DNA from 2 places in the Paenibacillus sp. EB106-04-04-XG159 genome. Region 1 is predicted to be linked to the other one. Evidence: riboswitches for the same ligand, from Rfam matches in the RefSeq annotation. Region 1 holds a riboswitch; the other holds the start of a gene.

Region 1 (16,248 bases):
TGAGTTTAAGCTGACAGCAGAGTCGCTGCGGGCAGCCATCACACCTCAGTCGAAGGTACTTATTCTTTGTTATCCGAGTAATCCAACAGGCGGTATCATGACATATGAAGATTATTTGCCAATTGCCAAGCTTGTTGAAGAGCATGATCTGATCGTGATATCGGACGAGATCTATGCTGAGCTGACTTATGACCAGAAGCATGTCAGCTTTGCATCACTGCCTGGTATGAAGGATCGGACGATTCTAGTCAGCGGCTTCTCTAAGGCGTTCGCGATGACTGGCTGGCGAATGGGGTATGTGTGCGCTCATCGTGAGCTGATCTCTGCGATGCTGAAGATCCATCAGTACACGGTCATGTGCGCACCGATCATGGGTCAGGTGGCCGCCCTGGAAGCGTTGAAGAATGGACACGAAGAGAAGGATCGTATGATGGAGGCGTATAATATGCGCCGACGATTGGTCGTTAAGGGTTTCCGCGAGATTGGATTGGAATGTCATGAACCGCAAGGCGCTTTCTACGCCTTTCCTTCCGTCCAATCGACAGGGCTGACTTCAGAAGAGTTTGCACAGCGATTGCTGTATGATGCTAAGGTAGCCGCTGTTCCTGGCAACGTATTCGGTCTAGGTGGTGAAGGCTTCCTTCGCTGCTCTTACGCGACTTCTGTCACTCAATTGACGGAAGCTATCGAAAGAATCGGTAAATTTATCCGCAAAATCAATCAAGAAATGTGAAAAAATAGTATATAATTCTAAAAACCACTAGTTTTCCAACTGAAACCATGGTAATATACGTGATATATTCAAATTATTTATCGATAAAGATAGGATAATCGATAGCGCATACGATATCAGGTTCAACATTTGAAGGAGGAGAAGTGGCTTGTTTTGTTCGGACTATACATTGTCACCTTATTCAGGACAATTGTTAAGGGATAACCGTACTCAACCTAAGTGGTCTAGCAAAGCAAGAAACGTATCATCCAGACTGGTTGATCTTGAACATGAGATTCGCGTATTGCGCAAGCAGATGGAGCTCTTGGTTCAAGAGGAGAATTCGTTTACAGCTAAGAATGTTATTGAGATTAGCAGCGCACTGGATGTTAAGATTAACGAATATATGAAATCCAATGTCTGAATGTACGTTTTGTTTATATAGGAAGATCTATTAAAGTATACCTAAGGCATGCCAATTGATAATCAATTAGGCATGCCTTTTCTTGGTCTATTCGCGTTCGTTTTCTGGCGTGATTGTTTGTGGTATCATGAAACATATTAAGTAGATTGTATTGAATTGATAGAGAGAGAGGAGAACTTCTATGAATAGAAAGAAATGGATGGGAATGATTGTCGTCTTCATGCTTGTTTCTGTATTAGCTGGTTGTGGTGGTCCTAAAGCGGATATTAATATCTTTATGTCGCATGAATATCAAATCCCAGAAGAGAGTATCAACGCATTGGAAGCTGATTTGAACAAAAAGTTAAACGGTGAGTTCACAGTAGATGTCATATCAGCTCCGCTGTACAGTGCTCCAAAGATTATGCTTGAATATGCTGCTGGAGAAGACGGAATTGTTGTACTGCCGTATAAAGATATTAAGAACTATACTGAAAATGGCGCTCATATGCCACTCGATGATTACTTCGATAAGGCCCAATATGAAGAAGGTGTAATGGATGGATACTGGGTTGAAAAGGTAGATGGCGCTAAGAAGAAAGAAGAGAAGTATGTCGATCGTCCAGGTGAATACCTATATGCATTGCCGACAGTTAAGCTTCCGTTAATGGAGAAGCACGGACTCGTACAAGAAGAATGGTTTGTTGCTATACCGGGAACAACACCTAACATGGAGCAATCGGTGAAAATCATGCAGTTGCTTGCAGAGAAGCCTTAATGTATACAAGAACAAGGGCAAGACTGATACGGGAGGGATGACAGGTGATAATCGGAGTTACTGGTCATGTAGGAAGCGGTAAGACTTCTTACATACTCCGCTATGCTGCGTCATTTGGCCGTGAAGGACTTGTCGTAACAGTCGGTCAAGCTTTACTTCCAGCTGATCTGCCGGGTAACGGAAGCTTTCGCTGGAAGACCGTAACGAGTGATATCGAATTGCCAGCTGTGTTGGAGCGAATAAATCGGGAATCCAATCTGTTTCGTGCTGATCGTCGTGTCGTCGTTATTAGGAGCGTTGCAGATTATCTAGCATCCTGTCATAGGCTGATTATGCAAACAGAAGCGGGAATTGAGGTTTATCGCGAACGGATGACCGCTTATCGCGAGCAGCTGGAGAACGCAGCTTTTTCTTATCAGGGCATGCTGTTCATCGTTTCGAATGAGCCTGCGTCGCTGACGCCATTCATGTCAGATCAAGAGCGCTGCTTTCATGAGCAGCTCGCGGCATTCAATCGCCATGCGGCTAAGCACAGTCATCAATGGTTTTGGATGTCTTCCGGCATGGCGATAGAGCTTCGCAGCCGCAGCGAGCGATAGGAATGAAATATTGCTAAGCGAGGGAAGAAGAATGAAGATATATACTAGAACGGGCGATGAAGGGATGACGTCTCTCAAGGGCGGGCGCGTCTCTAAGGATCATCTTCGCGTAGAAGCTTATGGTCAGCTGGATGAATTAAATGCATACGTAGGCGCAGCTCTTACCCACTGTAATGATGACGGCTTAGCAGAGCTCGCTGAGCAGCTGCTGGAAATTCAGCACGAGCTGTTCGATTGCGGCTCAGACTTAGCCTTTGCAGAAGAGAAGCAGGGTCGGGCTGTGTTCAAGGTGAATCAGAAGATGATCGAACGGCTGGAGCAGTGGATCGATGAGCACGAGCGTCATAATTCGGCGCTGCAGCGCTTCATCCTGCCGGGCGGAACACCGCTTGCCGCTGCGCTGCATATATGCCGAACCGTATGCCGACGAGCGGAACGTCAGATTGTCACGCTCGCGCGTAAGGAGCAGATTCATCCTGAGGTAAAGCAATATGTAAACCGCTTATCGGATTATTTCTTCGCCGCTTCTCGTCGAGCTAATGCACTTGCTGGCGTGCCGGATATTGAATACGCTCGCAGCGCGATTGTATTCAGACAGAAAGATCATAAGGATGAGAATTGAGGTTAATTACGATTCATGATGGAGCATGATGATCCTAAAGAAGAACAGCAGGTATGGGATGCCGCTTCCTTGACCTATACAGTAGGTGAAGATGAAGACGGCATCTTGCTGCGTACCGTTATGCTGTCGCGTTTGGGCATGTCCAGAAGGCTGATTACGCGCCTGAAGCAGATGCCAGACGGCATAACGGTGAATGGGGAGCGGCTGTGGAATCATAAGCCGCTGTCCGTCGGAGACGTGGTGCGAATTCGAATCGCGGAGCCGCAGCTGGAGACGATTCCGCCTGAGCCGATTCCGATCGATGTCATCTATGAGGATGCGGACATACTGGTGCTCAATAAACCGCCAGGCATCGTCGTGCATCCGACGAAGGGATATCCATCAGGGACACTGGCGAACGGCGTTGTGCATTATTGGCGCAGTCGAGGCGAGCAGACACGATTTCGACCTGTACACCGGCTGGATCAGGACACTTCCGGCGTCTTGCTGATCGCTAAGCACGCCTTTGCGCATCAGCAGCTGTCCGAGCAGCTGCAGCGGGGTGAGGTGTACAAGCGGTATACGGCTTATGTAGAAGGTGTACCGTTGCCAGAAGCCGGTACGGTAGATGCGCCTATCGATCGTGATGACGTGGAGCGGCATCTGCGTGTCGTAAGATCAGACGGCTATCCGTCTATCACGCACTATGGAACGATCGCAGTCTACCGTACGGCAGAGGGAATTGACGCAGCCAAAGTGCGCTGCGTCTTGGAAACGGGGCGTACGCATCAGATTCGCGTGCATATGCGCCATATCGGCTGTCCGCTGCTCAGCGATCGATTCTATAATCCTGAATCGAGATTGCAGCTGGACATGGAACGCCATGCGCTGCACGCTGGCGAGCTGTCCTTCCTTCACCCGATGACTGGTGAACGTTTGACGTTTGAAGCGCCGCTGCCGGATGACCTGGTGCGTTTGGAGCGTTGGTTGACGCAGCAGTGAAGGCTGATCGTGCGACGAATAACTCGATCATGATTGCAACTGGGGGATGGAACATGAAATTGACAGTATATGAATATGCCAAATGCGGTACGTGCCGCAAAGCGGTTAAGTTGCTGAAGGAGCAAGGGCATGAGCTGGAACTGATTCCGATCTTCGATACGCCGCCTTCGGCTTCCGAATTGAAGCAGCTTGTTGAAGCGAGCGGGTTGGAACTGAAGAAATTCTTTAACGTCTCCGGTGAAGTGTACAAAGCTATGAATTTGAAGGATAAGCTGCCAACCATGACGGAGGAAGAACGGATTGAACTGCTCGCTTCCAACGGAAGATTGCTGAAGCGTCCGATCGTAACAGATGGCAAGCGAGTCACTGTTGGTTTCAAGGAAGAAGTTTATCAAGAAACTTGGACTGCATCTAGCACCAATTAAGGTGATGGCTAATCCGAACTAACGTTGGCAGAATGCGTCAACCGATTGTCGTTGCCGTTGTGATATACTTTACAGAGTTGACTAGAGTGTCAGGTTTTCAGTTGAAAATGATATAGAAGGGAGCCATATCTCGATGATTGAACAACAAGATCGATCTCGTTTATTGTTGGTTGATGGAATGGCGGTGCTGTTTCGAGCTTACTTCGCTACAGCATACGGTGGCTCTATTCGCCGCATGAAGGATGGGACACCGACGAATGCGGTTTATGGATTTATGCGTTATTTTTGGGATGTGGTTGAGAAGTTCCAACCAACCCATATCGCATGCTGCTGGGATCTGAGCAGCAAGACATTTCGCTCAGAGCAGTTTGGCGATTATAAGGCGAACCGTCCGGAATGTCCGGAGGATCTAGTACCGCAGTTTCAGCTTATACGTGAGGTTATGGATTCGTTCAACATACCGAATGTGTCGAGCGAGGGTTATGAAGCCGATGATTGCATCGGAACCTTGGCGAAGCAGCATCGTGATGAACACGATGTGCTTGTGCTCACAGGGGATCACGATATGCTGCAATTGGTTCATGAACACACAACAGTTATCATCATGAAGAAGGGGCATGGCAATTACGCTGTCTATACTCCGGACTACTTGATGGAAGAACGTCAACTGACGCCGGAGCAGGTAATTGACATGAAGGGCCTGATGGGTGATACTTCGGACAACTATCCGGGTGTACGCGGTATTGGCGAGAAAACAGCGCATAAGCTGATTCAAGAGCACGGTTCAATCGAAGGCATATTAGCCAATATGACAAGCCTTGCAAAGGGAGTTCGCACGAAGATCGAAGCGGATATGGAGATGCTGCATCTTTCCCGCCAGCTTGCGCGCATACATTGTGAAGTGCCGATCAGCTGTGAAACGGAGAGCTGCCTTTTTGCTCCGAATCCGGAGAGCGTCGTTTCTATCTGTGAGCGACTGGAAATGAAAAGTGTGCTGACGCTGACTGGAATCGCACAGTCATCATAAGTGCCTCAGGGGCTTGTCCTATAAGTATTAGGACAAGTCCTTTTTTTGCTCGCGCGCGGGCTGTGGAGGCTGAAACGTCGATTTTCTGCATCTCAGCCCTCGTGCGAGCTGAATTTGGAGCTGAGATGTAAGTTTTCGACGTCTTAGGCAAATTTCCGGCTCGCGAAGCCGATTTTGAAGGCTGAGACGTTAATTTTCTGCATCTCATCCCTCGTGCGAGCTGATTTTGGAGCTGAGGTGCATTTTTTCGACGTCTCAGGCAAATTTCTGGTCGCGAAGCCGATTTTGAAGGCTGAGACGTCGATTTTCTGCATCTCAGCCCCTGTGCGAGCTGAATTTGGAGCTGAGATGTAAGTTTTCGACGTCTCAGGTAAATTTCCGGCTCGCCAAGCCCTTTGTGCCGGCTGATACGTATAAGAACGGGTTGTTCCAAAAGTTACTGGCGTTGGTTCTAAGAAACTCCTGATAACTATGTAGATTTACCAGATGGTACCTATTAATGAAAGCTAAAAAACCTCCATTACCGCACGGACTGCGATACTGAAGGTCATTGGCATGGATGGCATCCATGAAGAAGCAGCCCAGTTAATAGCTTCCCGAACCGCGCCTATTCAAGCTGAACTGTGAAGATTAATCAGTGAAGTGAGCCTCCTCAACGACCATGTACAAGAATTGTCGAAGATCCTCAGCTTCCTCCTCAGTCAGTTTATAGAAGGACTCCAAGTATCCCTCCTCCTCAAGATCGTCTTGACCTAGAATTGCAGTCAAGCCCGTTTGAAGATCCATAACCAGCTTCTTGCCGTAGAAACGGCTCGTTGTTGTCACACATAGATCGAACCGACGCATACTATCGCCGATAAAGGTGACAAAGCGACAGGATGTATCTTCTGTATGATCGGATAAAAAGTCCAGTTCTTGGCTCATCTTGATGCCTCCTCTTCTACTAACACAGCAGTTCATCAACGCAGCGTTGAAATCCTACTCATCATTATAATAGAAGTCACCATATGTTGGAAGCGTGATCCTGGTGATGATCAGCTCTACTATATTCCATACATTGACATACAAGAGTGTCGTGCTATAATATAACTAATTCATAACTAGAACGAGGAAGCACCTCTTTGACGGCAGAAGGCGTCGAAGGGGTGCTTTTCTATTCCTACAGAAGCACATCCTCCTCACTCTGTTGTCTCGTTGTGAAACTGACCATGTGGAGGTATAGGATATGCAAGTTGTATGGATGGCGCGAATGGAGAAACAGATTGAAGGCGAGAGCCTTCGCTCAGGTTTGCTAAGTGCAGGTGAAGATGCAGGAAAGTGGCTTGTGCTGTGGGAGCCGGATGAAGCAGTTGAGCTTGATGAGGCACAGCAAGTATCAGGCATGGAGACATCTGGTACATGGTATGAGGGAAGCGTATGGATGGAGATGCGAGCAGCGCTTCGCGGGGGAGTTGCGCGATTGCTGCGAGAAGGCTATCAGCCAGCGCTAGGATTTATGCCGGATACGAATCTTCATGAGCGGCGGATGAAGGAAAGGAATGAATGGATCAGCTGTTATGGCGAGCTGCATTCCGATGATAAGCTCTACGAGCGGCTTGCGCAGTGGCGCCGTGAGACGGCGAGCAGTCTGCGTCGAGCGCCGTATTGGATCGCGACGAATCGGATGCTTCGTCTAGTGAGCGCCTTCGTGCCGCATAATGCAGAAGAGCTTCGCCAGCTTCCAGGCTTCGGGGAAGCCAAGGTGAAATCCTTCGCGGATGCGATTATAGCGATTACGCAGACGGTAGAGCGCAGCACCAGCTTTCCGCTCGATTGGGTGGAAGGGGCGGTTACAGAGACTGCATTTGTCCAGTGGGTATACGAACAGGAACGGGCTAAGATGGATGCGGAATTGAGCCGTTTGATGCAGCGCCGTGTTCTGCTGGAGGGAGTACGTGATGGTTTAGGCGCTGGCGAGTTGATGGAGCGGCTGGAAGTGGATCGTCGTGAGCTGTTGATGCGAATCGAAACGTTAGCTGATGAAGGCTATGACGTGCTTCCATTTATCAACATGGAATTGGCGGATACCCCGGAGGAAGAGCTTCTGTCGATTCGCAATGCCTTGACTGAGCTTGGTCCGGAGTATTTAAAGCCGGTGTTCATACGCATATACGGCGAAGAAGCGCTGACAGGCACAGGCTCGGAATTGCAGCGCCGATATGAACGCATTCGTCTGCTGCGCCTTACCATGGACTCGGCAGCAAGCGGGCAGTCATCGAGAGCTGGCCGCAAACGAACAAGCAATCAGCAAAGCGCATAAAGTAAGGGGCATTCCCCATCATCGAGGCAGGTAACCTGGATGAAGGGAATGCCCCTCTATATGATAGCTATTCGTTTAGAGCCAATCCTTCTTGCGGAACCAGAAGAACATGGTCAACCCAAGAACAAGCATGAATATGCCAACGTAGACGGCTCCATTTTCCTGATGCAGAAACGGAATATAATCAAAGTTCATTCCGTAGAATCCAGTAATAAAGGTCAAAGGCATGAAGATCGTCGTTACTGCGGTGAATACGCGCATAATTTCATTCGCGCGATTGGCGGTGCTGGAATGATAAGATTCTCGCAAGTTCGCCATCAGGTCGCGGAACGTTTCGAATGTTTCTGCCACTTTTACAGCATTTTCATAAATGTCTCGGAAATATTTCTGCAGTTCATCATCGATCAAACGCAGATCTTTGTTGTAGAGTACGAAGATCACATCCTTCTGCGGTCCAAGGCCCTTCTTCAGCCACAGAATTTCGCTTCGCAGATTAATGATTTCGTTTAGATGCGATTTCTTAGCGTTAACCAGCACGACTTCTTCCAGATTATCGATCTTCGCTTCAATGCGGTCAGCAACCGTAAAGTAGCTATCCACTACTGTATCAACAAGAATATACAGCATGCGATCGGGCGTATTGACTTCCTGTTCCCATAAGAGGGGCTTGACGGTACGAAGCTCGTTGATCTTCTGTCTTGTAACCGTAATTAAGTAATGCTTGCCTAAGAAAATATTGAGTGCACGCAAGAAGATTTCTTCGTCATCGAATCGAATGCTGTTTACCACGATAAAGTAATGGTCTTCATACATCTCCATCTTCGGACGCTGCTCATCTTCGCTTAGACAGTCCTCAACGGCAAGATCATGCATGTTAAACAGCGGCTGCAGCACGGCTAGATCATCTAGGTCTGCGTCGATCCAATAAAAACCTTGCTCGGGCGGGGTTAATGTGAGTTGAATGTCTTCGACAGGTGTGAATACACCTTCGTGGACGAGACGTATCTTCATGTTCACCACTCCTTCTCGCCACCATCATATAGGTAGCTTGTGTTGTCATTGTAATGACAATTCATACGAGGGAGGATGAATCATGACAAACGAAGCCGTCCGTGTCGTCATGGGGAATCGCAGCTTGAGGTGTGATGTGATAAATACACATCAGACGCGCGCATAAACTGAACTTAGCTTCAGTCCCTATGGATATAGGAAGATAGACTTGCTCAGCTTGCGCATGATGCCCATGCAGGCAGACGACAATCGTCAGGTCTTGAACATATCCTGCACACTCGTCGAATCGTCGTATTCGGTTGTTTGCTCATACCTAGGCGCGGCCTCGGGTCGCCATCCATCCGAATTCACCTCTATTAGTGAAGTTTAGTTGCTTGACTATGCCAAGCACTTGTATAGTATACCCCTCATGAAAATGGCTTTCAACCAAAATATTGTGCCAACCAATTCCTTATTTAGCATATGGAGTATTTCAAATTATTGTGAATTAGTGCTTGACGGAATGCTCATGCATGCTATAAATTATTACCAAGTCCAAATGAAGACCAAACTAAATATGCAACGGCAATCTTATCAAGAGCAGGTGGAGGGACAAGCCCGATGAAACCCGGCAACCGGCTTATAGCTCAGGCTATGAAGCAGCGGTGCTAATTCTTGCAGAACCGAATGGGGGAGATCCCAATACGGGCTGACAGATGAGAGAGGCGCATGAATACGATTAACATGAACCTTTCTCAAGATTTGAGAAAGGTTTTTTTGCGATCATAAGCCCTTTCCCAGCTTGTCATGCTGATTGTCTCATTTGAGACCACATTCCAAAGGAGGAGAACGTCATGCCGATTAAAATTCCGGATACTTTACCAGCCAAAGAAATACTGACTCAGGAGAACATATTCGTCATGCTTGAATCCCGTGCGTATATGCAGGATATCCGACCGCTGCGAATTGTCATTCTTAATCTAATGCCGACAAAAGAAACGACTGAGACGCAATTGCTTCGCTTGATCGGCAATACGCCGCTGCAGGTGGATGTGACGCTGCTCCATCCTGCGACACATGTATCCAAGAACACATCTGCCGAACATCTGATCAGCTTCTATAAGACGTTTGAGGATATTGAGCAAGAGCAGTTCGACGGCATGATTATTACAGGAGCTCCAGTCGAGCAGATGGACTTCGAAGAAGTTACCTACTGGGAAGAGCTGTGCCGCATTATGGAATGGTCGAAAGAGAATGTGACTTCAACGTTTCATGTCTGTTGGGCCTCGCAGGCAGGACTCTACTATCATTACGGTATCCCTAAGGTTCCGCTTGAGAAGAAATGCTTCGGCGTATTTAACCATTCGTTAACGGCTGAGAATATTCGACTCACACGCGGGTTCGATGAGCGTTTCCTTGTTCCGCAATCCCGTCACACGGAGGTTCGCAAGGAAGATATCGTTAAGGTAGAAGATCTTATCATTCTGTCGGAATCGGAAGAAGCAGGGGTATACCTTGTTGCGAGCAAGGATGGACGGCAAATATTTGCTACGGGTCATTCCGAGTATGACCCTTATACACTAAAGTGGGAATATGATCGTGATATAGCCAAGGGCATGGAGATGGATATTCCTATCAATTACTACCCGAATAACGATCCAAGTCAAACCCCGTACTCCACATGGCGAGCACATGCTAACCTGCTGTTCTCGAACTGGCTGAACTACTACGTATATCAAGAGACACCGTATGTTCTCAGCTCGGCTAAATCTCGCAAAGAGGGAGCCGGTATCTAATATGATCGAACGAGATGAACGCTCCTACCGCATAGAAAGTCAACTAGCTCAGATCGGATCCATCCAAGACCCGAAGACGGGAGCGATCAACTTTCCGATCTATCAAGCGACCGCATTTCGCCACCCAGGGCTCGGGCAGAGCACGGGATATGATTATTCCCGCTCGAAGAGCCCGACTCGCGCCGTGCTGGAAGACGCCGCCGCCTTGCTGGAGCAAGGCGATGCCGGCTTCGCTTGCAGCTCTGGGATGGCCGCGCTCCAGAATGTGTTTGCTCTATTCAGTCAAGGTGATCATCTGATCGCCTCCTTGGACCTATACGGCGGCACCTATCGAATATTGGAAAGAATACTTGCTCGATTTGGCATCACGGCTTCATATGTCGATACGAATGATCTCGAGGGGATGGAGAAGCTTCGAACCCCAGCGACTCGCGCGGTGTTTATCGAGACGCCTACGAATCCGCTGATGATGATATCGGACATCGAGGCCGCGGCAAGCTGGGCGAAGAAGCATAACATGCTCACGATCGTCGATAATACGCTGATGACGCCATTCTTCCAGCGTCCGCTTGAGCTTGGCGCTGACATCGTCGTTCACAGCGCGACTAAATATCTAGGCGGACATAATGATGTGCTCGCTGGCATCATCGTGACGAAGGGCAAAGAGCTGTCCGAGGAAATGGCATTTCTGCACAATTCCATCGGCGCCTGTCTTGGACCGACGGACAGCTATCAGCTCATGCGCGGCATGAAGACGCTGGCGCTGCGAATGGAGCGCCATGAATATAACGCCATTCGCGTCGCGGAATGGTTGCAGGCGCACGAAGCGGTTGAAACGGTCTACCATCCAGCGCTGCCTGAACATCAGGGATACGATATTCAGCAGAAGCAATGCTCGGGCAATACCGGCATATTCTCTTTCCGCTTGAAGGATGCTCGTTACGTCGCTCCGATTCTATCAACGATTAGGCTGATCGCATTCGCGGAAAGCTTGGGCGGTGTCGAATCGCTAATGACGTATCCCGCCGTTCAAACGCACGCGGACATTCCGCAGGAAGTGCGCGATGCTGTCGGCGTGGATGATAGGCTGCTGCGCTTCTCAGTAGGCATCGAGCATGTGGATGACCTGATAGCGGATCTTGATCAAGCGATCCGCTGTGCACAGGAACAAGTATCGCAGCAGGAACAGCAGCCGCTAGGAAGTGAGGTATAGCAGATGAGCCAATCGAATGAACCAATACAACCGAAATCAGATCGCTTCGCAACCAAGCTGATTCACTTTGGCGGTGAGATCTGTGAGCATACAGGGGCATCCAGCGTGCCCATCATTCAAGCGACGACTTTTCATCACGAAGACATCTATAATCCCCCTAAGCATGATTACTCTCGTTCCGGCAATCCGACGCGCGAAACGCTGGAGCAATATATTGCTGTATTGGAAGGCGGGACTCGAGGCTTCGCCTTTGCCTCTGGTATGGCCGCCATCTCATCAACACTTCTGTTGTTCTCGGCTGGGGACCATCTGATCGTAACGGAGGATGTGTATGGAGGGACTTATCGTTTATTAACTACGATTCTCAGCAGATTGCAGATCGAAACGACGTTCGTGGACATGACCGATCTGAATCAAGTGGAAGCGGCGCTGCGTCCGAACACGAGAGGCGTCTTCATGGAGACGCCGTCAAACCCAACGCTTAAGATTACGGATATAGCCGCCGTGTGCGCCTGGGCGAAGTCGAAAGGACTTATTACCTTATTGGATAATACCTTTATGACCCCTTATCATCAGCGGCCGATCGAGCAGGGTGTTGATATCGTGCTTCATAGCGCGACGAAATTTCTAGGCGGACACAGCGATGTACTGGCGGGATTAACCGTCACCCATGATGAAGAGCTGGGCAATCGAGTTAAGGCGCTGCAGAATGGACTTGGAACTGTGCTCGGCGTACAGGACAGTTGGCTGCTCATGCGCGGCATGAAGACGCTCGAAGCGCGCATGGCGCACAGTGAGCAAAGCGCCCGCCGCTTAGCTGAGTGGCTGAGCAGCAGATCGGATATCACGAAGGTATATTATCCGGGGCTAGCCGATCATCCACATCGCGAGATTCATGAGCGTCAATCGAAAGGATACGGCGCCGTAGTATCCTTTGATGTCGGCTCTGGCGAACATGCCAAGAAGGTGCTGAATCAAGTTCGGCTGCCGCTCGTGGCAGTGAGCCTAGGCGCTGTTGAGAGCATCTTGTCCTATCCGGCCATGATGTCGCATGCCGCTATGCCGCAAGCTGTGCGTTATGAGCGCGGCATTACAGATGGATTGCTGCGCTTCTCTGTAGGTCTGGAGCATATTGAAGACTTGATCGAGGATCTAGATCAGGCGCTATGATGCTGCCTGAGGCGAAGCATTCGTCGCAGCTAACGAACAGGAGTCCGAGGGGTTGCCCTTGGACTCCTTTTTTGTGCTGAAACGGCTGTATGACGAATGGGATAAGCCCATCAAGCGTACATAATACGATGAACAACAAGTGATTAACAAGATGGATAAACTATGATACGATGGGTTATGGTTCTTTAACTTTAATCATTATTGCATGATATTACCATAACTCTTGGGCTAAAAGATTACAGACCAAGCATTAGCAGGGTGGCTTGAATATACCCATCCTGTGAATGAAATAACATAGAGAGGAAGTGACGATGACGATGATATCTCCAGTTGATCGCATATTAGATAAAGTATTGCGCGGTGAGCGCATGAATACAGAAGAGTGTATCACCTTGTTTGAATCCGATCAGATTGAGAAGATGGGACATGCCGCGAATCAGGTTATGTTGAAGTGGCATCCAGATCCGATTACAACTTTCGTTATCGGCCGAAATATTAACTATACGAATGTATGCGACGTATACTGCCGCTTCTGCGCGTTTTATCGTCCTCCAGGATCGAAGGAGGGGTATGTGCTTCCAGATGAAGCGATCTTCCAGAAGATTCAGGAAACGATAGATGTTGGCGGGACAGAAATATTAATGCAGGGCGGCACGAATCCGAATCTGCCATTTTCGTATTATACAGAGCTGCTGCGCAACATTAAGAAGCGCTTCCCTGGCATTACGATGCACTCCTTCTCTCCAGCCGAGATCTGGAAGATGAAGAATGTGTCTGACGGCTTGTCGCTTGAAGAGGTTGTCCGCCAGATTCATGAAGCAGGCTTGGATTCATTGCCGGGTGGAGGAGCAGAGATTCTGGATGATCGCACTCGACACAAGATCAGCCGATTGAAAGGCACATGGCGCGAGTGGATGGATGTGATGCAGACTGCTCATCAGGTAGGAATGACCACGACAGGCACGATGGTTATCGGCTTCGGTGAGTCGATGGAAGAGCGGGCGCTGCATCTGGAACGTACGCGTATCGCGCAAGATGAATGCATAGAGCGCAACTATCCTTCAAAAGGCTTCCTTGCCTTCATTCCATGGACGTTCCAACCGGACAACACAGCGATGAAGGTGGATCGTGTCAAGCCGGAAGAGTACTTGAAGACACTCGCGATCAGCCGCTTGTTCTTGGACAATATTCCCAACTTCCAATCCTCTTGGGTAACGATGGGACCAGAAATTGGCAAGCAGACATTGTCGTACGGCTGCAATGACTTCGGCAGCACGATGATTGAGGAGAATGTTGTGTCTGCCGCCGGCGCGACTCATAAAGTAAACATCGGCAGCATTCTTAAGCATATCCGTGATGCGGGCAAGATCCCTGCGCAGCGTGATACGCAGTACAATATTCTTCGAACATTTGATGAAGATCAGAACACGATTGAACGTGACTTTGTGATGCAGAATTAATATACCGACCTAACGAAGCGCATTGGGGAGCAGAGTGATCTGTCCTCATTGCGCTTTTTCTGTGCGGTTGCCAAACCGTATGAGCTCCTTCGGATTACCAAAACTCACTTCGTATATCTGTTTCGTCCACCCCATATACTGAATAAGGAACAGAAAGGAGTGAGTTCATGGAGCTGTTCACCATATCGGTATCGAATGGAACTCGAAATGAGCTGGAATCGTTATCTCGGCTGTTGATGCAGGAAATGGACGATTTACATACACAGGCGAATGGCGTTATATTGGAAAATTTTGATTCCGGTTCAGCGGCAGGTATTACCTGCTTAGGTCGACTCCCTGGTTTCCAGTTGGCTTTACAAGCTCAGGATGTGTGGAATCGCGCTGCGAGAGCGCTTGCAGAATACATTTTATCCGTGAAGGAGCTTCCGCTGCTGCGTGAGTTAATCAAGAAAGAAAAAAACATCGATTCTTCTGATGTAGAGAAGATTGAAGCGTACTGCATTCAACTCTTGAACGGTATGGATGACAGCACTCACCATGAAGCTCGAAAACGACGCTGTATGAAGCTTCGGAAAGTGCTGCTCCATTATTTGGAGGAGAATACACAACTCCATATTGATGGGTTTATTCGATTTCGGCTGGACAGCTATATGACAGAACTTCGTGAAGTTGTAGCATATGCCATGGATGAGTATGTGCTGGAACGACAATATCAAGAATTCATCAGCTTGTTAAAATATTTTGTGTTTATTCAGGAAACCAAAATACCGTTAGCTCATCTCGTTCATAAGGGCGGGCACGAATTTTCGTTGCTGAATGAGCAGTGGCTTCCATTGGAGTCATCTCATATCATGGACGGGATGGTTGTCGAGATGATCGATTGTGATATGGAGATGGAGGATATGATTGTGAGCACGCTTATTCATGTATCCCCAGGCCATATCGTCATACACACATGTGAACCAGATTCTCAAGTGATCAAGACGATTGAACAAATATTCGAAGCTAGAGTTCATGTATGTGGTTATTGCCCATCGTGCGCATCCTATCTGAATCCAAACTGGACTTCGCAGGATCAATGCACATAATATTGCTCTTGACCAACAGGGATGATATCGCATATAATATGCCATATTGAATTACATCAAGCAATATGGCGTTGACGAAGCCATGGATGCAGGGTTGTAACCGTTCAGAGAGAGGGATCTCGGCTGAAAGTCCCTTCGGCGATTACTTGCATTTACCCCTTCGGAGCTTTGAATGGGAACAGAAGCAGCTAGGATTCGCTTCTTATTATTATTCAACGGTTCATTCCCGTTACAGAATGCTCAAGGATATATGCACGGAATGCTGCTTCACCATATTTGGCGCAGATGCAGCTTATGTATATATTGAATGAGGGTGGAACCACGGGTTATAACATAACACTCGTCCCTTTTATAGGGCGGGTGTTTTTTTGTTGCCAATTTAGCGTATTAGGAGGAGCTTTAACATGTCTATGGTACGAGTTACTTTGCCAGATGGTGCTGTTCGCGAATACGAGCAAGGCACAACAATTGAAGATGTTGCGGGTTCGATCAGCAGCGGTTTGAAGAAAAACGCAGTGGCAGGCAAGCTGAACGGAAAGGTGGTTGACTTGTACACGCCAATCGAAGCAGATGCTTCCCTAGAAATCGTTATGCCTGATTCTGAAGAAGGGCTGGAAGTGATCCGTCACAGCTCTGCGCATCTAATGGCACAAGCCATTAAGCGTTTGTACAGTGATGCAGACGT
Region 2 (16,248 bases), on a different contig from region 1:
TAACCCGCATCAGCTAGCGACAATGCGGCAGTCTTGCCAAGCCCCTTGGCACTTCCTGTGATTAGCGCGATCTTACGCTTCTGCTCCACGTCGTTTCCATCCCCCCCGGGCTATTCCTGAACATTAATTTCAGTATAAAAGATATGGCAATTAAGAACAACCGAACGAAGAATTCAACAGTTAGGTACTTATACGACACATAAAAACCCAGCGCCCGCAGGCACTGGGTTATAGGCTTGATTAGAATGCAGGAACAATGGCTCCCTTGTACTCCGTTTCAATAAATTGCTTCACTTCATCGGATTGCAGTGCGGCTACTAATTTCTTAATCGCATCGCTGTCCTTGTTGTCCTCACGCGCAACCAAGATGTTTGCGTAAGGGGAATCTTTATCCTCGATGAAGAGTGCATCTTCCATCGGATTAAGTCCAGCTTGAAGAGCATAGTTCGTGTTGATCAGAGCAAGGTCCACCTCGTCCAATACACGCGGCAGCATCGCTGCTTCAACCTCTTTAAACTCGATGTTCTTCGGATTCTCTACGATATCACGCTTTGTGGCATTCATGCCTGCACCGTCTTTAAGTTTGATAATCCCTTGCTTCTCAAGCAGGAGCAGAGCGCGTCCGCCATTCGTCGCATCGTTCGGAATCGCAATGGTTGCACCGTCTGTCAGCTCGTCCAGCGACTTAATCTTCTTCGAATATCCGCCAAACGGCTCAACATGCACATTACCTACTGATACCAAGTTCATGCCTTTTTCAGCATTTTGCTCATCTAGATATGGCTTATGCTGAAAGAAGTTCGCGTCAAGCTGCTTCTCATACAACTGTGTATTGGGAATCACAAAATCCGTAAATTCTTTAATTTCCAGCTCAATGCCTTGCTCCTTCAGCTTCGGCGCGACAAGCTTCAATATCTCCGCGTGCGGCACCGGTGTTGCGCCAACTACCAACTTCGTTGTTTCGGAGCCTGTTGAAGCGCCGTTAGCTCCATTTGATTCCTCAGGCTTACTGCCGCACGCTGCAAGCAGTGTCACCAAGCTTACTAATACCAATACAACAAGACCTTTTTTCATCTGAATATCTCCTCTCGATGTCCCCTTTTATAGTTTACTTTCATGGTGTCGTTTCTATAGGGTCATTTATTTATAATTAAAGCTGTATAAGCTGGCTTCTAATGTTATTACTTGCGGGAAAAGTGTTTCACTAGTATATCGCCAATCCACTGCAGCACCTGAACGAGCACGATCATCAGAATGATCGAGACGATCATGACGCTCGGCTCATATCGGTGGTATCCGTAACGAATCGCTAAGTCGCCTAATCCGCCGCCGCCGATCATACCTGACATCGCTGTATACGAAACGAGTGTAACAGCTGTTATCGTCGTGCCAGCGATCAAGCCAGGCATCGCTTCTGGCAGCAGCACTTTGCGAACGATTTGCCAAGTTGAAGCTCCCATTGCCTGTGCTGCCTCGATAACCCCGCGATCTACTTCACGCAGCGACGTTTCAACGAGGCGGGAGAAGAACGGCGCCGCTGCAATAACGAGCGGTGGGATCGTCCCCTCAACCCCGATCGAGGTTCCTACGAGAAGCTTCGTAAGCGGTATGATGAAGATCATCAGAATGATGAACGGTACCGAGCGCAGAATATTAACGATGAATGACAGCACGCTGTATAGAATTCGAACGGACCGACTCTGAGATTTACCCGTTAAGAACAGCAGTACACCTAGCGGCAAGCCGAGAATGAATGTAAATACCACCGAGAACAGCATCATCTGTAACGTATCGACAGTAGCGGTTCCGATCTCGCTCCAATCTAATCCTGTAAAATCAATGCCAAACAGCATTATGCAAGCACCTCCACTTCAAGCCCTTTTTCCTTCAAGCCTGCAATAGCTTGCTCGACTGCAGTACGCTCGCCATCGAGACGAACCACAAGCTGTCCATACGGCACATCCTTCATTTTAGAAATCGTCCCCTGCAGGATAGCGAAATGAACACCAGCGGCCACCAACACCCGGTTCAATACCGGCTCATAGGTGACATCACCCAAGTAATCGATCTTCACGACTACAGAGCCAGCTCCTCCCAGCTTCTTGAACGATGCCCATGGCTGAATATCGTCATGATGGCTTTCTTCTAATATAAATTCGCGTGTAACCTGATGCTTCGGCTTCAGGAACACGTCAACTACACTTCCTTCTTCCACGATGCGTCCACCGCTGATAACGGCAACTTTATCGCATATCGTCTGAATCACATGCATTTCATGCGTGATCAGTACGATCGTGATGCCGAGATCGCGATTGATCTGCAGCAGCAGCTCCAGAATGGACTGCGTCGTCTGAGGGTCAAGCGCCGATGTAGCTTCGTCACAGAGCAGCACCTTCGGATCATTCGCTAATGCGCGAGCAATTCCGACACGCTGCTTCTGTCCGCCGGACAGCTGAGCCGGGTACTTGTTACGGTGCTCTTCCAGTCCTACCAAGCGTATGAGTTCATTGACTCTTGCGTTCACTCTTTCCTTAGAATGCTTATGCAGCTGCATCGGAAAGGCAATATTGTCAAACACCGTAGCAGACGAGAGCAGATTAAAATGCTGAAAGATCATGCCGATCTTGCTGCGCTGCTGCTGTAACTCCTGCTTCGACAGCTTCGTCAGGTCAACGCCGTCAACGATGACTTCTCCGGATGTAGGACGCTCCAGCAGATTCATACTGCGAAGCAAGGTACTCTTGCCTGCGCCTGAATGACCGATGATTCCGTATATTTCACCCGCATGAATCTGGAGGTCGATATGTTCTAGTGCCAGCAACCCTTCTTCCCCTTTGCGAGGGCTGGGATAGCGCTTGGACAACTCTTTAATGTGTATCATGCTCTAGCACATTCCTTTCTACTTTCGTCATAACTAACTTGATGATCATCGTGATATATCTGCAGGAGAGTATCTTTATTTTGAACAAAACCCTCCCGCATAATGCCAAAAAGCCCCTCTTGGCAGATGCCAAGAGGGGCTTCATATCTATACCGTTCATCATAAATAGGCGGCACATATAAACCCTTCTCTCATCTGCCAGAATGCTGATATGCATCCTGAAGGAATTAGCACCATAGACATCATGCGAACTTTTCGCCGTAGCGAAACTCACTGGGTCGCATGATCGGTTGCCGGGCTTCATCGGGCCTGTCCCTCCGCCTCTCTTGATGAGATCAGTCTTGATCCGTTCTTCGTACAGAAACGAGATCAAGTTGATTATCATTATCACATCGATCTTATGAAGTTATTGCCAAAGTATAAAGTAGTCTATCAGGCAAGTCAACAACCAATAATTTACAATGAATGGTTGTCGAATCGAGTTCTAAGCTTATTTGAAATGATGGAGCTGTTCAAACACCGCCGTTAATACGTGACATACCATGCGATAGCCCTCACGCAGATCATCTACATTGTTCTTAATGTTCTCCAGCTTGATCTTCTCATTCAAGCTACGATGCCGCTGCCACAGATCATCCTGCATCTCGGTGTTCATATGGTGAATCTCCGTATTGCGGCGTTTACGCAGACGCTGCAGGGCATCACTATGCTGCTCCTTCAATTCGATCAAACCATTCGTCAATTGCGGTGTGACACCCTTCGACCGCATCTGGCGCACTACGGTATAGAAGGAGAAGCGGCTCTTCACCTTGTCAGTCTCTAGATTCAGCGCTTCATTCAGCAGCGTTCCCAGCTTATCCAATACGGAAAATACCCGAATGAAGCCATTCTTGTAGAAATACACATGACGATAATAATCGTCCAGCTCGGATTCATTCATCTCCTCTTGATACTGCTTCGTTACGCGCTCCGCGAATCGATCTGACGCATAGACGCTCTGCTCCAGCTCGTCGAGTGATGTCTTGAGGCCAACCGTCCACACCTCATATTTGCGCCAATCATGCTTCGGATCCCCATGCTTGACCATCTGAGAGCGTACCTTTTGTACATATTGATCCATAGCGTCCATTGCCTGCTTAATTTCACCATCGTCCGCACGAGGCGGTTCACCGAACAGCATTCGGAGCATGCTAAGCCCTCCATTCACCAATGATATGAATCGTCATTATCCTATTCTTGTCATCTTGCTTGGTTTAAATGCTATGCGATGAATCACAAGCCTTGAAGACTATAGATAACGACACTTTCAGCGCTTATCATACAGGTGACAACAATGTAAGGCGAACGTAAGTCAGCTCAATGGTTAGCTGCAGCCTCCAATTGTACAATGAACTCAACAAGCAAGCGCACAGACGCTTACTCACTATATTTCAATAGGAGGAACTATCAGATGAATACACAAGTGAAGAACACTCTCTCAATATCAAATGCTGACAAGCCGCATGTGGAGCTCAAACCGAGCATCAGTTGGAATATGCGATGGGTAGAAGCCGTTAAAGCTACAGCTTGCGTCTTGTTTCTAGGGACAAGCATCGATGAGCAGCAGCATACTGCTCAGAAAGGCGCATAATCATGCGGACAGTTCTGACTGCTTCCGCTCCCTCAACTGCCACACTCTTACGCTCATATAGCATAGAACACTGAACATGCCGCAAATGAACACCGTATGAAGCAAGCTCGTAAACAGCAGCAGATTCTCATCCATGATCGTGAACACGACGAGTGCCCCGGTCAATATTTGCCCTAAGCAGAGCGCTAACGTCCAGATGCCGCATAATTGAATCTCGCGATTGTTCTTATGATGATGGTAGGCAAAATGGGCCATTGTCGCGACTACCACAAACAGCAGCGCTGCTGCCACACGATGCATGAATGCGATCAGCGTACCGCCCGATAGATCGGGAATGAGCTCACCGTTGCAGAGCGGCCATCCGCTGCAACCTCCTGCAGATTGGGTATGACGGACAAACGCGCCCACGTAGATGACGATATACGTGTACAGCAATGTAAACCAAACGCCATAACGGAATACATCCTTTACAGGCTGTTGGTTGTAGGACGGCTGCGGCGTCAATCCTATAGAGTAGTTGCGTAGTGACACGCTCAATAAGAATGATGAGGCGAATGCAATCAGCGAGAATCCGAAATGCAGAGCCATTATAGGTGCACTCTGTGCATAGACAACTGCAAGTGCGCCCATCATAGCCTGAACTACAGTAAATAATAGCGTTAAACTCCCATACATCATACTGTCTCGCATATTTCGGGCATGCTTCCAGAGCAAGATAAACATGAGCAGTACGAGCAAACCTACTACCCCGGTTACGAGGCGATGCGAATATTCAATCAAGGATTCGATCGTATAGGCGGGAATGAACTTTCCGTTGCATAACGGCCAGTCCGTGCCACAGCCTTCTCCAGAACCCGTTTTCGTTACTACCGCCCCATTGAGCACAACTAAAAACATCCCAATGCATACGGCATAGGCAAGCCTCTTCATTTTAAGCAATAGGTTTGTATCCAATCGTTTCACCTGACCTATAATTCAGTATCTACACGCAAAGTACCAACTTGTTCCAATCGACATCATTATACTAGAAAAGGCAATTCTGTGAACAACCAAATTGTGACAATTGTAACACCAATATCATCTAATCGTTTAACATTTCTTTGTTCGTTGCTTCACCCCTATCAGACAAACAAAAAACCGCTCCCTGACGGGAACGGCTGTTGGTGGCTGAATTAATTCATTGCATTGCTGACAGCGATTGCTCGTTCCACAAACTGCTCGATCTCCGGACGAGTCTTACGCAATTTATTAACGAAACGGATAACCTCTTTACCACCCTTGAAGGCGACAAAGCTCGGGATACCGAGAATATGAATGCGCTCTGCAACCGGCAGAAGCGCTTCCGCATCAACCTCTATAAAGGTAACCTCTGGATTAGCGCTTTCGATGTCAGGCATGAATGGATCGATGAAATGGCAATCCGGGCACCAAGTTGTTTTGAACACCGCTATTGTCAATGCAGGCTCATGGATTATCGCTTCAAAGCGCTCTTCTGATTGTATCTTTTCCATATTGGAACCCTCCTAACTTTTGTTCACTTCAAGATATACCATCACTTTTCCGCTGTCAAATTAACTTTAGGTTACAATCCGCCGAAATACGGGCATAATGGATAACATTTCGACAAATATGGGAAGGGATGCGGTTATTCCGTGACTTCAGCTAAATCTCCCCGTTGGATCACGCTGCTCAGGCTTATTAAGCAGCTTACTCAGACTGCTTACTATACAGCTCGCCAGCAGATGAATACGCTGTTCTCCATGTGGAGATCGTCTAGATCGGGAATGCTGGAATGGAATCCCGCTCAGGCACAGCATGTTGAGGATCGAGTTCGTCGATGCATCGCGGAACAGGATTCTAATCGTCCTATTCTGAAAAGGGCTGATCCAGACAAATGCAGGCCGTTATCGAGAGAAGAACGAGAAATCGTGCGCCAGATTGAGCGGACAGTGCGCAATATGAATCGCAGCAATATTACCCGGACACATGCCTACGCGAGTATCTATCAAGCTTACCCGGAATTGCATTGGGCGATGCTTGCGCATATGGTATCCCGCAACGGCGGATGGAACATGACCGATCTGCAGGGCAATGTGCTGCCTTCCATCATGGATAGCGAGCATCGATTATGGATGTATCGCACGATGGAGCGATGCAACGCGCTTATCTTTCAAGACGCCTATCCGCAGCTGCTGCTCTATGATGCCAGCAGACGATTGGGGCGAAGCTTATTTCATCTGCTGCCGGTCTTCCATGTTTCCTCTTTCATGTCTCCGTTCTGGGAGTCGTTCTGGATTCAACCGAACAGCCCTCTACTTGCGATAGCATTGGTTATTAATGAGCAGCACGTTATTGAAGGCCGAGTTGTGCGCAGCGAGGAATATGTGAAGCATGCTATTGGACGCAATGACTTCTCGCTTCATGGAATCATTCAGATGAATCAAGTAGTATTTCCGATCGGCACACCGAACATAGCTGCTCCTATGCCGTTGTATGGCTTGACACTGGAGAGATTCGACAGCATCAACGAACGCATTTCATTTGGCAAGCAATTGTACACCCTGCTGTTTGATGTACCTGAAGTGTACGCTGGGGCTCATCGCTTCATGCAAGCCGTTCCGCATACGGCTTCTCGCTCGGATTATTGGCCGCACCGCTTTACAAGTCGACGGCATTCGACTAGCAGCCATATACATGAGCAGAAGGGAAATTACGATATGCTCATCTACAGTCCTAAGCTGACTGACGCGTGGAAAGACGATCGACACGCACCGATTGAGCCTGGAGACTGGCTTCGAAGAGACGATGTGCTGCAGGAATTGTTCCTTCCGCCAACTCCAACAACGCGTGCCGCCTATATATCGAACTTGCATGAACTGATGTGGGACGAATTGATCAGCATCGCCCAATTGGCGCACAAATAAACCGTGATTGGCCGCCCCTCTAGAGGACATGACCGATCACGGTTTATTATTGTCACCTATGCTCATATAAATAGCTCACTGTTCATCAGCCTCAGAGAATCTGAGATCAGCGGATGCGCGGACATATGAGCCAATATGTCTTCGTCAAGCCGCACACCAGGCGCAATCTCTGTCAAGAGCAGCCTTCCCTCGAACAGCTCGAATACAGCTCGTTCCGTCACATACAAGACCTCGACACCTTTGCCGGCGGCATATGCGGCTGGAAAGGTCAGATGCTCTACCTGTCCTACGAATTTACGGAGGCGGCCTTCCGCGGCGATATGAAGCTTACGCTCTCTTAGCTCGGTCTTCAAGCCGCCCGTTGTGAACGTTGAGCAGAATACGACCTTGCGGGCATTCTGACTAATGTTGATGAAGCCGCCGCAGCCCGTTAGTTTCCCACCGTATCGGCTTACATTCACATTGCCGGCCGCATCGGCTTCCGCCATTCCTAAGCAAGCTACATCGATCCCGCCGCCGTCAAAGAAGTCGAACTGAGAAGGCTGATCCAGAATTGCCTCGGCTCCAGCTGAAGCCCCGAAGCTTAAGCCGCGTGCAGGTATTCCTCCGATCGGCCCCGACTCTAGCAGCAATGTCATATCGGATCTTCCCGCTTCATATGCCGCATATCCTACCCCTTCCGGCAGGCCGATCCCTAGATTAACGACCTGATGCGGCCCGATCTCCGCCAAGGCGCGACGAGCAATAACGAGCCGTTCTGCTTCCACGATCTGCTTGGAAGCAGCAAGCGCAGCTGTTTGATCCACAAGCTCATGACCCGCGTAGGCTGCATTATAGTGCTCAGCGAAGGTCATCGCATGCTCGCCTTCATCCGCTACGACGATAGCGTCCACGAGAATTCCCGGCACCACCACGTGCCGCGGCGGAATGGACCCTGCAGGCACGATCCGCTGGACCTGCGCGATCACGATGCCGCCGCAGTTGCGGGCGGCTTGCGCCAGCGCCAGCATCTCCAGCGTGACCGCCTCTCGCTCCATCGAGATATTGCCGCGCGTATCAGCAGTCGTACCGCGAATGAATGAACAGTGGATCGGGAATGAGCGATAGAACAAGCGCTCCATCCCGCCGATAGTGACGACCTCGACCAAGTCCTCGGTCGTCCGTTCATTCAGCCTGCCGCCTTCATGCCGCGGATCGACGAAGGTGTGCAAGCCTACATGCGTCAGCGTTCCCGGCCTGCCAGCGGCAATATCGCGGTACAGATGGTTCATGACGCCCTGCGGCAGATTGTACGCTTCGATGCGATTCTCCATCGCAAGCGCCCCCATCTTGGGCGCGAGGCCCCAATGCCCGCCGATCACCCGCCGCACCATGCCTTCGTGCGCCAGATGATTCACGCCGCGCGTCGCGCCGTCGCCCTGCCCAGCGGCGTAGACGACGCTGAGCTCGGTCGGCGCCCCTTCCGCGAGGAAGCGCCGCTCCAGGGCGGCGGTCAGCGCCTCCGGATGGGCGCAGCCGACGAAGCCGCCTACAGCTAGCGTCGCGCGGCTCGGCAGGAGGCGCACGGCTTCATCGGCGGTCATCACCCGGGCTGGCTGGCGAGTGAGCTGTCGAATTGGCAGTCGCTCATGCAGCATCAGATCGACAGCCCTCCGTTCACTTCCAGCACAGTGCCGTTCACATATCTCGCCGAATCCGAAGCCAAGAACAGATACGCTTCCGCTACATCTTCGGGCTGTCCCAGACGGCGCAGCGGCACCTTATCCACCATCGCGCTCACGATCTTCTCCGGCATCTTCGCCACCATCTCCGTCTCGATAAAGCCCGGGGCCACGGCGTTCACGCATACACCCTTGAAGCCAAGCTCGCGCGCCCACGTCTTCGTCATCCCGATAACTCCGGCCTTGGCAGCCGCATAATTCGTCTGCCCCAGATTCCCTTGCACGCCGACGATCGAGCTGGTGTTGATGATCCTGCCGCTGCCCTTCGCCGTCATGTGAGGAGCAGCATGCTTCGTGCAGTAATAGACCCCGCTAAGATTGACGTCAAGCACCTGCTTCCACTGCTCTGTCGTCATCTTCGACAGCATCGCGTCGCGCGTGATCCCCGCATTGTTGATTAGAATATCGATAGCGCCAAACTCCGCAATCGTCGTTTCCATCAATCGCTGCACACTCGCTTCATCCGATACATCGGTCTGAACGAAGCGCGCACGCTGCTGCTCTTCTTCTCCAAGTGAAGCAATCGCTCTAACGCCCGCCTCCTCGTTATAATCAGCCACTACGACTATGGCGCCATTTCTGACAAACAGCTTCACGGCAGCTAAACCAATCCCAGACGCTCCGCCCGTAATAATCGCTGTCTTCCCCTGCAGCTTCATGTTAACCTCTCCTTTGCAGAAATGACTCTACAGCCTTCAGCAACTGAGCGCTGTCATCAATTAACGGAGAATGTCCGCAATCCGTCAGCGTTATCCCTTCAGCGCGCCCATTGAAATCCGCGAGTATTTCGCTATACATCGCCTCACTGATGACCCAGTCACGATCCCCGCGCAGAACGAGCGTCGGCGCGACAATTCGATCCACCATACAGGTGCCTTCACTTGCGCCATAATGCCCATGGCTAATATTGAACGCATTCAACGCGGTGTAGATGTCTATCAGATTGCGCTGCGTCAGGATATCATCCAGATACATCTCATATCTGACCTCATCCGGCTGATTCTTATCATAGATGACCGAATTGTACAAGGAACGTATGAACTCCTTATTGCGTTGTACATTTGCAGCCTCCACCATCTGATTTCTCGCCGCTGCGCGAATTCCTTCCGCAGTCGCGATCCGTTTGGCTGGATTCGGCATTCCGTCTTCGCCATCCTCATAGAATGGATAGCCGCGTGTGGACACAGACGCCAGCAGGATAAGCTCGCTGACTCGTTCAGGGTAACGTGAAGCCAGCTCCATCGCTACTCCGCCGCCGGTTGACCACCCCATCACTGCGCAGGTGGCCAGATCGATCGCATCCATAAACATGCGCACATCTTCAGCATAGATATCCAAGCTGGCAGCTGGCGTGTTATAGGTCGATATCCCGAAGCCTCTAAGATCGACAGCATAAATCTTATATTGCGGATCCATCTGCTCCAGCACCACGTCCCAATGTGCGGAAGAGTTCATATTGCCATGAATGAGCAATAGCTGCTTGCTGCCGCCTTCCCGTTCCCGATAGCCTAAGCATTCGCCGTTAGAAAGCTCTACAGATTTCAATTCCACGGACATTGCATATCCCCCCATCTCAATGTTAATCCTCCCCATGCATACCCTATGCCAGCTGCTGCCAGCACAACGACCGCTTGAGGATACATCAATCCTTGCTTGCTGATAAGCTCCAGATGTATGATCGGATCGAATTGCCCCATATGCCCATACTGCTCCAAATATATTCCCTTATCCTCAGCAATCCCCAGCGTGCGAAGTACATATTGATGCGCCGATCGCTTCATATGAAGCAGACCCATATAATCGATCTCGTCGACTTCGTATCCGCTATTGTGAACAGCCTGTTCAACGACCTGCACGAATCTTGCCATCGACAGCTGATCCAGCCTCTCCTTCATCCCTTCCGCATCTGTAACGCTGAACTTCGGCTCGCCTGCGGCAATAAGCTCCGCATTCAGCGGCTGCTTCGTCCCGCCGGCGCGTATAATGACATCTTCGCTGAACGATCCATCTGTCATCAGCGATGCCGCCAGCACTTCGGGGTACGCGCTGCCCGCGGCGCCCATACCCTTCCGCAAGATCATGGCCCCGCCTCCGGCAGCTAAATTGACCATGAAGCGCGTTCCTGGATCCTTCATGTCTATCAAGTCGCCATTGCGGTAGCCGCCTGCCAGCAGCACCGTGCGGATGCTGGAGTCTCCTAGCATCATCGCCTTGGCCGTCTTTACAGCCGCAATCGCCGTGCAGCAGCGGAGCGCCATATCGAAGCCATACGCTCGCTTCGCACCGATCTCTTCCTGCAGCTTTAACGCGGCTGTCCATACCGGATATTCCTTATGCTCCTCGCCGATATAGATGACCAAGTCGATCTCCATTGGATCAAGCGAGATCTGCTCAATCGCCTGCTTAGCCGCATATATCCCCATCGCGCAGGTATCATCCCCTGGTCCTGGTATCGGCTTTCGCTTAATACCCAACTTCGATTCTACAATTTCCCGGGGAATACCAGCAATTTCAGCAATATCTGAGCTCGTCATATAGGTAGACGGCACATACAGCCCAACGGATACGAGTCGGATCGTTTGATCCAAAGCGTGCATTTCACCCGACACGGCTGCACTATGCTCCATCTGTGATTGCTTGTTCATGCTGTCTCTGCCCCCGATCCATCATCGTACTCATATATACCACAGCCTCCTCGAGAGAGGACATGGTCAACTCTTCTTGCTCTTGCACATGCGTTACACGAATACGCCAACCGCTTGAGCTCTCGCAGGGCGTACACCTCAGGACAAACGAGCATACCGCAGTCCGATCCTCTATCACGAAGCTTCCTCCTCTCCAGCGGCAGATCCACCAGATCGCTTCAGCTTCCAAGCATGAATCCATTTGCGACACGTACCCACAAGTCCCGCTGGAAATACGAGCACGACCACGATGTATAAAAGTCCAAAGAAGATAATCCACCGTTCAAATATAGGATGAAACTTCGCAAGCTCTGTCAGGAAATGATGGGCCCATTCGATAATCGCCGAACCCAGAATGGCTCCAAATAATGTACCGACACCGCCGATGATCGTCATCAATAGCGCGTTAAGCGTCATATCCATTGAGAATACGGTTGTATTAACGAAGCGCAGAGTCAATACATAGAAAGATCCCGCTATGCTGGCAGCCATCCCCGCAGCAATCGTAGCGATAACCTTATAGTGCACGACCTCATAGCCTAGGGACTCTGCGCGCTGTTCATTTTCCCGAATCGCCTGCAGTACCCTGCCTAGTGGAGAAGTCGTGAAACGGCGCAAGACAAGGTAGACGATGACCATGACAGCTAAGACTGACCAATATAATACAGCCCGGTCTTTGAGCATATCCGGTATAGGAAATGTAAATCCGTCATTGCCTTTCGTTAAGGAGCGCCATTTCTCTGCCGCTACGAGCAGAAGCCCAGCAAAGGCCATCGTCAGCATCGCATAAAAATGACTTTTTAAACGGAGCGAGAGCATACCGACTACATAGCTTAACAACGCCGCGAGAATAGCTCCCACTGCAATCGACAGAAGCAGAATAGGGATAGTAGCTCCGACACGATCCATGAACAATCCGGTAGAATAAGCTCCAAGTCCGAAGAACATGGCATGACCAAAGGATACGATTCCGGTATAGCCAAGCAGCAGATCATAGCTCATCGCGAAGATTGCGAATATGAATATCTGTGTCATGAGAATAAACAAGCTGCGTGAATCCGATATAAAAGGCACAGCGGCAAGTGCGCCGGTCATCGCGACACCAAGCCACATCAGCAGCCGGCTGGAGGCGTTGTAAGAATTAGCTGGACTGAGCCTGATTCGGCGCTTCGGAAGTCCCGCGTTGTTATATCCAGAGTTCAAGTTGCTCATGCGCCTCCTCCCTTCACCTTAAACAGCCCAGATGGTCTAACCAATAGCACGACTACCATCAGCAGCATATTAGCGGCAAGCGATAGGTCCGGCACATAATAGGCCATCAGCGCGCCGGACAACCCAATAAGCATGGAGGCAAGCGCAGATCCCTGTATGCTACCCATACCGCCGATCACGACAACAATGAACGAGAGAATGGCGAATTGCATGCCCATCTCGGCAAAGATAACCCCCGAATACGGAGCCAGCAGTGCTCCCCCAAGTGCAGCAAGACCGGCGCCAAACATGAACACAAGCGTGAAGATGATGCGAATATTGATACCGAGCGACTGTACCATCTCAGGGTTATGAACACCAGCGCGTACGATGAGCCCGATCTTTGTTTTCTTTAAGATGAGCAGCAGTCCAAAGTACACCAGCACTCCAACCACTATGATAAATAAACGATACTTAATTAAGATAACGCCGCCGATATCCCAGCTTCCGTTCAATAGCGGCGGTACATCAGACTTAAGCGGATTCGGACTGAATACAACCTTCAGCATCTCGCTGAGCACGAGCATAACTCCGAGCGTTACCAATATCTGCTGAACGTGATTGCCATAGACCGGTCTAATGACAACACGCTCCATAACCAGACCGAGCAGCATTCCGATAACAACCGCTCCTATTACAGCAATGATAAATGAACCGCTCGCCGCATACAGCCACACACCGCCATACGCCCCCCATGCGAACAAGCCGCCGTGAGCGAAATTCAGTACGCTCATCAGGCCAAATATTAACGTCAACCCTGCCGCCAACAAGAACACGAGCATCCCCGTAGCCAGGCCGTTGACGATGAGGTTCAACAGTTGATTCACACCGGCTTCCTCCTTCGTTGCTCAAGCGTCAGGCAATGCCCAAGTATTTGCGGCGCAGGCCTTCATCCTGCTGCAGAGAATCCATCGTGCCGCTGCTGACGATCGTCCCTTCGTCCATCAGGTAGTACTTATCACCAATAGCGCTTGCCATCATAAAATTTTGCTCGACAAGGAGCACCGTAGTTCGTCCCTTCATCTGCTTGATCGCGTCGATCAGCTTCTCGACCATAATCGGAGCAAGCCCCTTGCTTGGCTCGTCGATCAGCAGCAGCTCACTATTGTTCACATAAGCTCTCGCAATCGCCAGCATCTGCTTCTGGCCTCCGCTCAGCAGTCCGCTCTTGCGGTCGCGGAACGTTGCTAGATCTGGAAACAGCTCTAGCATCCATTCCAGCCTAGCTGGGGCTGCCGCATCCTTATGCTTCAAGGCGATACGCAGCGTCTCTGCTACCGTCAGGTCCGCAAATATACCCTGATCCTCCGGGACATATCCGATTCCGCGGCGCGCAATCTTGTGAGTCGGCATCCCCTCTACCGATTCGCCCTTAAACCGGATCGTTCCGCGCGACGCCGGATTCAAACCCATGATCGTTCGCAGCGTTGTCGTCTTGCCTGCGCCATTGCGACCGAGCAGCACCGTTGTCTGACCCGCCTCCATCTGCATCGTCACCCCTTGAAGGATATGGTACTGTCCGATATGCGTCTCAACTGATTCCAATTGCAGCAGTGTCATCGTACAATCCTCCCAAGTACGCAGCCTGTACCGTATTGTTGTTCATAATGTCAGCAGGAGTTCCGTCAGCCAGTAAGCGCCCATTGAACAAAACAGCGATGCTGTCGGACAAGTCGAGCACCATCTCCATCTTATGCTCGATTAAGACAATCGTCCGATCGCCCTTTTCCTTCAGACCGCGAATGACTTCCAGTATGGCCGGCACCTCTTCCACCGATATGCCAGCTGTCGGCTCATCCAGCAGCAGCAGCTCGGGATTGAGCGCCATCAGCATGGCGATCTCCAGCTTGCGTTTCTCTCCATGCGCCAGGTGCCTAGCCATCGCGTACCGTTTATTCTCCAGCCGTACGAGCTGCAGCAGTGCTAACGCTTCATCTTCCAGCTTGCTGTACTTGCGGAGAGAAGCGAACAGTCGATAGCGAATGCCTTCTCGCGATTGAACCGCCAGCCGCACATTTTCCAGCACCGTTAGATTAGGAAATACATTCGTGATCTGAAAAGAACGGCCCATACCGAGTCGAGTTCGTTCAAAAGGAGGCAGGTTCGTGATGTCCTTCCCATTGAATCGAATGTTCCCAGCCGTAGGCCGCAGTTGGCCGCTGAGCAGATTGAAGAAGGTTGTCTTTCCTGCTCCGTTCGGACCGATAATCGATTTAAATGTATGCCGTTTTACCGTTAGACTGACCTCATGCACAGCCAGATGAGCGCCGAATGCGATAGACAAGCCATCCGTAGCAAGGATCGTCTCTTCCAGCTTGGAAGATGTCGGATGATCGGTAGTTTCCGCAAACCGATTCGTCATGCACACAGCACCTCTTCATCACGTAGTATTGCGGTACATCCAGCAGAGCGAAGGTTCGCCCTGTTTGCCCTGCTGGATTCTCAAGCTATCTCTTATTGCGAATAGGAGGAGCAGTCTCTTCCGGCTTCAGCTCACGCATCAGCACCGGAACCGGATATTCTACGCCATCCTTCTTCTCCAGCTTAATAGCGTACAAGGATTGCAGGGCCTGGTGATCTTCAGCACGGAACGTCATCTTGCCTTTTGGTGTTTCGAAGGACATGCCTTCCATCGCGGCAATGACTTTATCCGTATCGGACACGTCACCGTTTATCTTCTTGATCGTATCAACAATCGCTATGGCTGCAGACATTCCACCTGGTGTGAACAGATCCGGCACTTCACCGTTGAATCGCTTCTTATGCTCATCCACAAGCCAAGTGTTGATATCATTAGCAGGCAAAGTGTGATAATAGACAGAGAAGCCTTCCATACCGATCAGAGCATCCATCGTCTTCAATGCTGGAATATCCGGAGCACCTGTCGATATCTTGATGCCTTGATCCTGCACCTTCATATCCTGCAGCTGTTTCCACGGAGAGTTGGCTCCCGCCCATACAACGAACAAGTAATCCGGCTTCGCGTTCACGATCTTCTGAATGTTGGCGGTGAAGTCCGTCGCGGTCGCATCCGCATACTGCTCTTCTACGATCTCCGCGCCAAGCTTAAGCGCTGCTTCCTTGAATGCGGTGATACCGTCGCGTCCAAACGCGCTGTCCGGAGCAAAAGTCGCGATCTTCACGCCCTGCTTTGCAA

The links. Region 1 has a riboswitch for S-adenosylmethionine ahead of metA (homoserine O-acetyltransferase MetA). Riboswitches for the same ligand answer to the same signal wherever they lie in the genome.
Region 2: another riboswitch for S-adenosylmethionine. It lies ahead of AC3WTP_RS06325 (methionine ABC transporter ATP-binding protein); the one in region 1 lies ahead of metA (homoserine O-acetyltransferase MetA).

Annotation. Positions count from the first base shown of each region.
Region 1 is NZ_JBYTDY010000003.1:213,762-230,009, reverse strand. Features, by position in the region: gene AC3WTP_RS05300 (aminotransferase class I/II-fold pyridoxal phosphate-dependent enzyme) at 1-733, shown strand, start outside; gene AC3WTP_RS05295 (Spo0E family sporulation regulatory protein-aspartic acid phosphatase) at 882-1,136, shown strand; gene AC3WTP_RS05290 (hypothetical protein) at 1,318-1,893, shown strand; gene AC3WTP_RS05285 (bifunctional adenosylcobinamide kinase/adenosylcobinamide-phosphate guanylyltransferase) at 1,938-2,492, shown strand; gene AC3WTP_RS05280 (cob(I)yrinic acid a,c-diamide adenosyltransferase) at 2,524-3,114, shown strand; gene AC3WTP_RS05275 (RluA family pseudouridine synthase) at 3,130-4,095, shown strand; gene AC3WTP_RS05270 (arsenate reductase family protein) at 4,149-4,520, shown strand; gene AC3WTP_RS05265 (5'-3' exonuclease) at 4,654-5,547, shown strand; gene AC3WTP_RS05260 (DUF3055 domain-containing protein) at 6,178-6,471, opposite strand; gene AC3WTP_RS05255 (HRDC domain-containing protein) at 6,773-7,846, shown strand; gene corA (magnesium/cobalt transporter CorA) at 7,922-8,857, opposite strand; SAM riboswitch class I at 9,425-9,559, shown strand; gene metA (homoserine O-acetyltransferase MetA) at 9,691-10,632, shown strand; gene AC3WTP_RS05240 (PLP-dependent transferase) at 10,634-11,845, shown strand; gene AC3WTP_RS05235 (trans-sulfuration enzyme family protein) at 11,849-13,015, shown strand; gene mqnC (cyclic dehypoxanthinyl futalosine synthase) at 13,327-14,475, shown strand; gene ytxC (sporulation protein YtxC) at 14,643-15,563, shown strand; gene thrS (threonine--tRNA ligase) at 15,968-16,248, shown strand, end outside.
Region 2 is NZ_JBYTDY010000004.1:67,132-83,379, reverse strand. Features, by position in the region: gene AC3WTP_RS06340 (SDR family oxidoreductase) at 1-89, opposite strand, end outside; gene AC3WTP_RS06335 (MetQ/NlpA family ABC transporter substrate-binding protein) at 241-1,074, opposite strand; gene AC3WTP_RS06330 (methionine ABC transporter permease) at 1,182-1,853, opposite strand; gene AC3WTP_RS06325 (methionine ABC transporter ATP-binding protein) at 1,853-2,881, opposite strand; SAM riboswitch class I at 3,070-3,217, opposite strand; gene AC3WTP_RS06320 (Cthe_2314 family HEPN domain-containing protein) at 3,372-4,070, opposite strand; gene AC3WTP_RS06315 (hypothetical protein) at 4,332-4,511, shown strand; gene AC3WTP_RS06310 (COX15/CtaA family protein) at 4,512-5,441, opposite strand; gene AC3WTP_RS06305 (thioredoxin family protein) at 5,684-6,022, opposite strand; gene AC3WTP_RS06300 (DUF2515 family protein) at 6,164-7,435, shown strand; gene AC3WTP_RS06295 (acyl CoA:acetate/3-ketoacid CoA transferase) at 7,498-9,072, opposite strand; gene fabG (3-oxoacyl-ACP reductase FabG) at 9,072-9,815, opposite strand; gene phaZ (intracellular short-chain-length polyhydroxyalkanoate depolymerase) at 9,817-10,713, opposite strand; gene AC3WTP_RS06280 (3-oxoacyl-ACP synthase) at 10,698-11,801, opposite strand; gene AC3WTP_RS06275 (hypothetical protein) at 11,773-11,979, opposite strand; gene AC3WTP_RS06270 (branched-chain amino acid ABC transporter permease) at 11,976-12,953, opposite strand; gene AC3WTP_RS06265 (branched-chain amino acid ABC transporter permease) at 13,049-13,918, opposite strand; gene AC3WTP_RS06260 (ABC transporter ATP-binding protein) at 13,947-14,651, opposite strand; gene AC3WTP_RS06255 (ABC transporter ATP-binding protein) at 14,623-15,453, opposite strand; gene AC3WTP_RS06250 (substrate-binding domain-containing protein) at 15,539-16,248, opposite strand, start outside.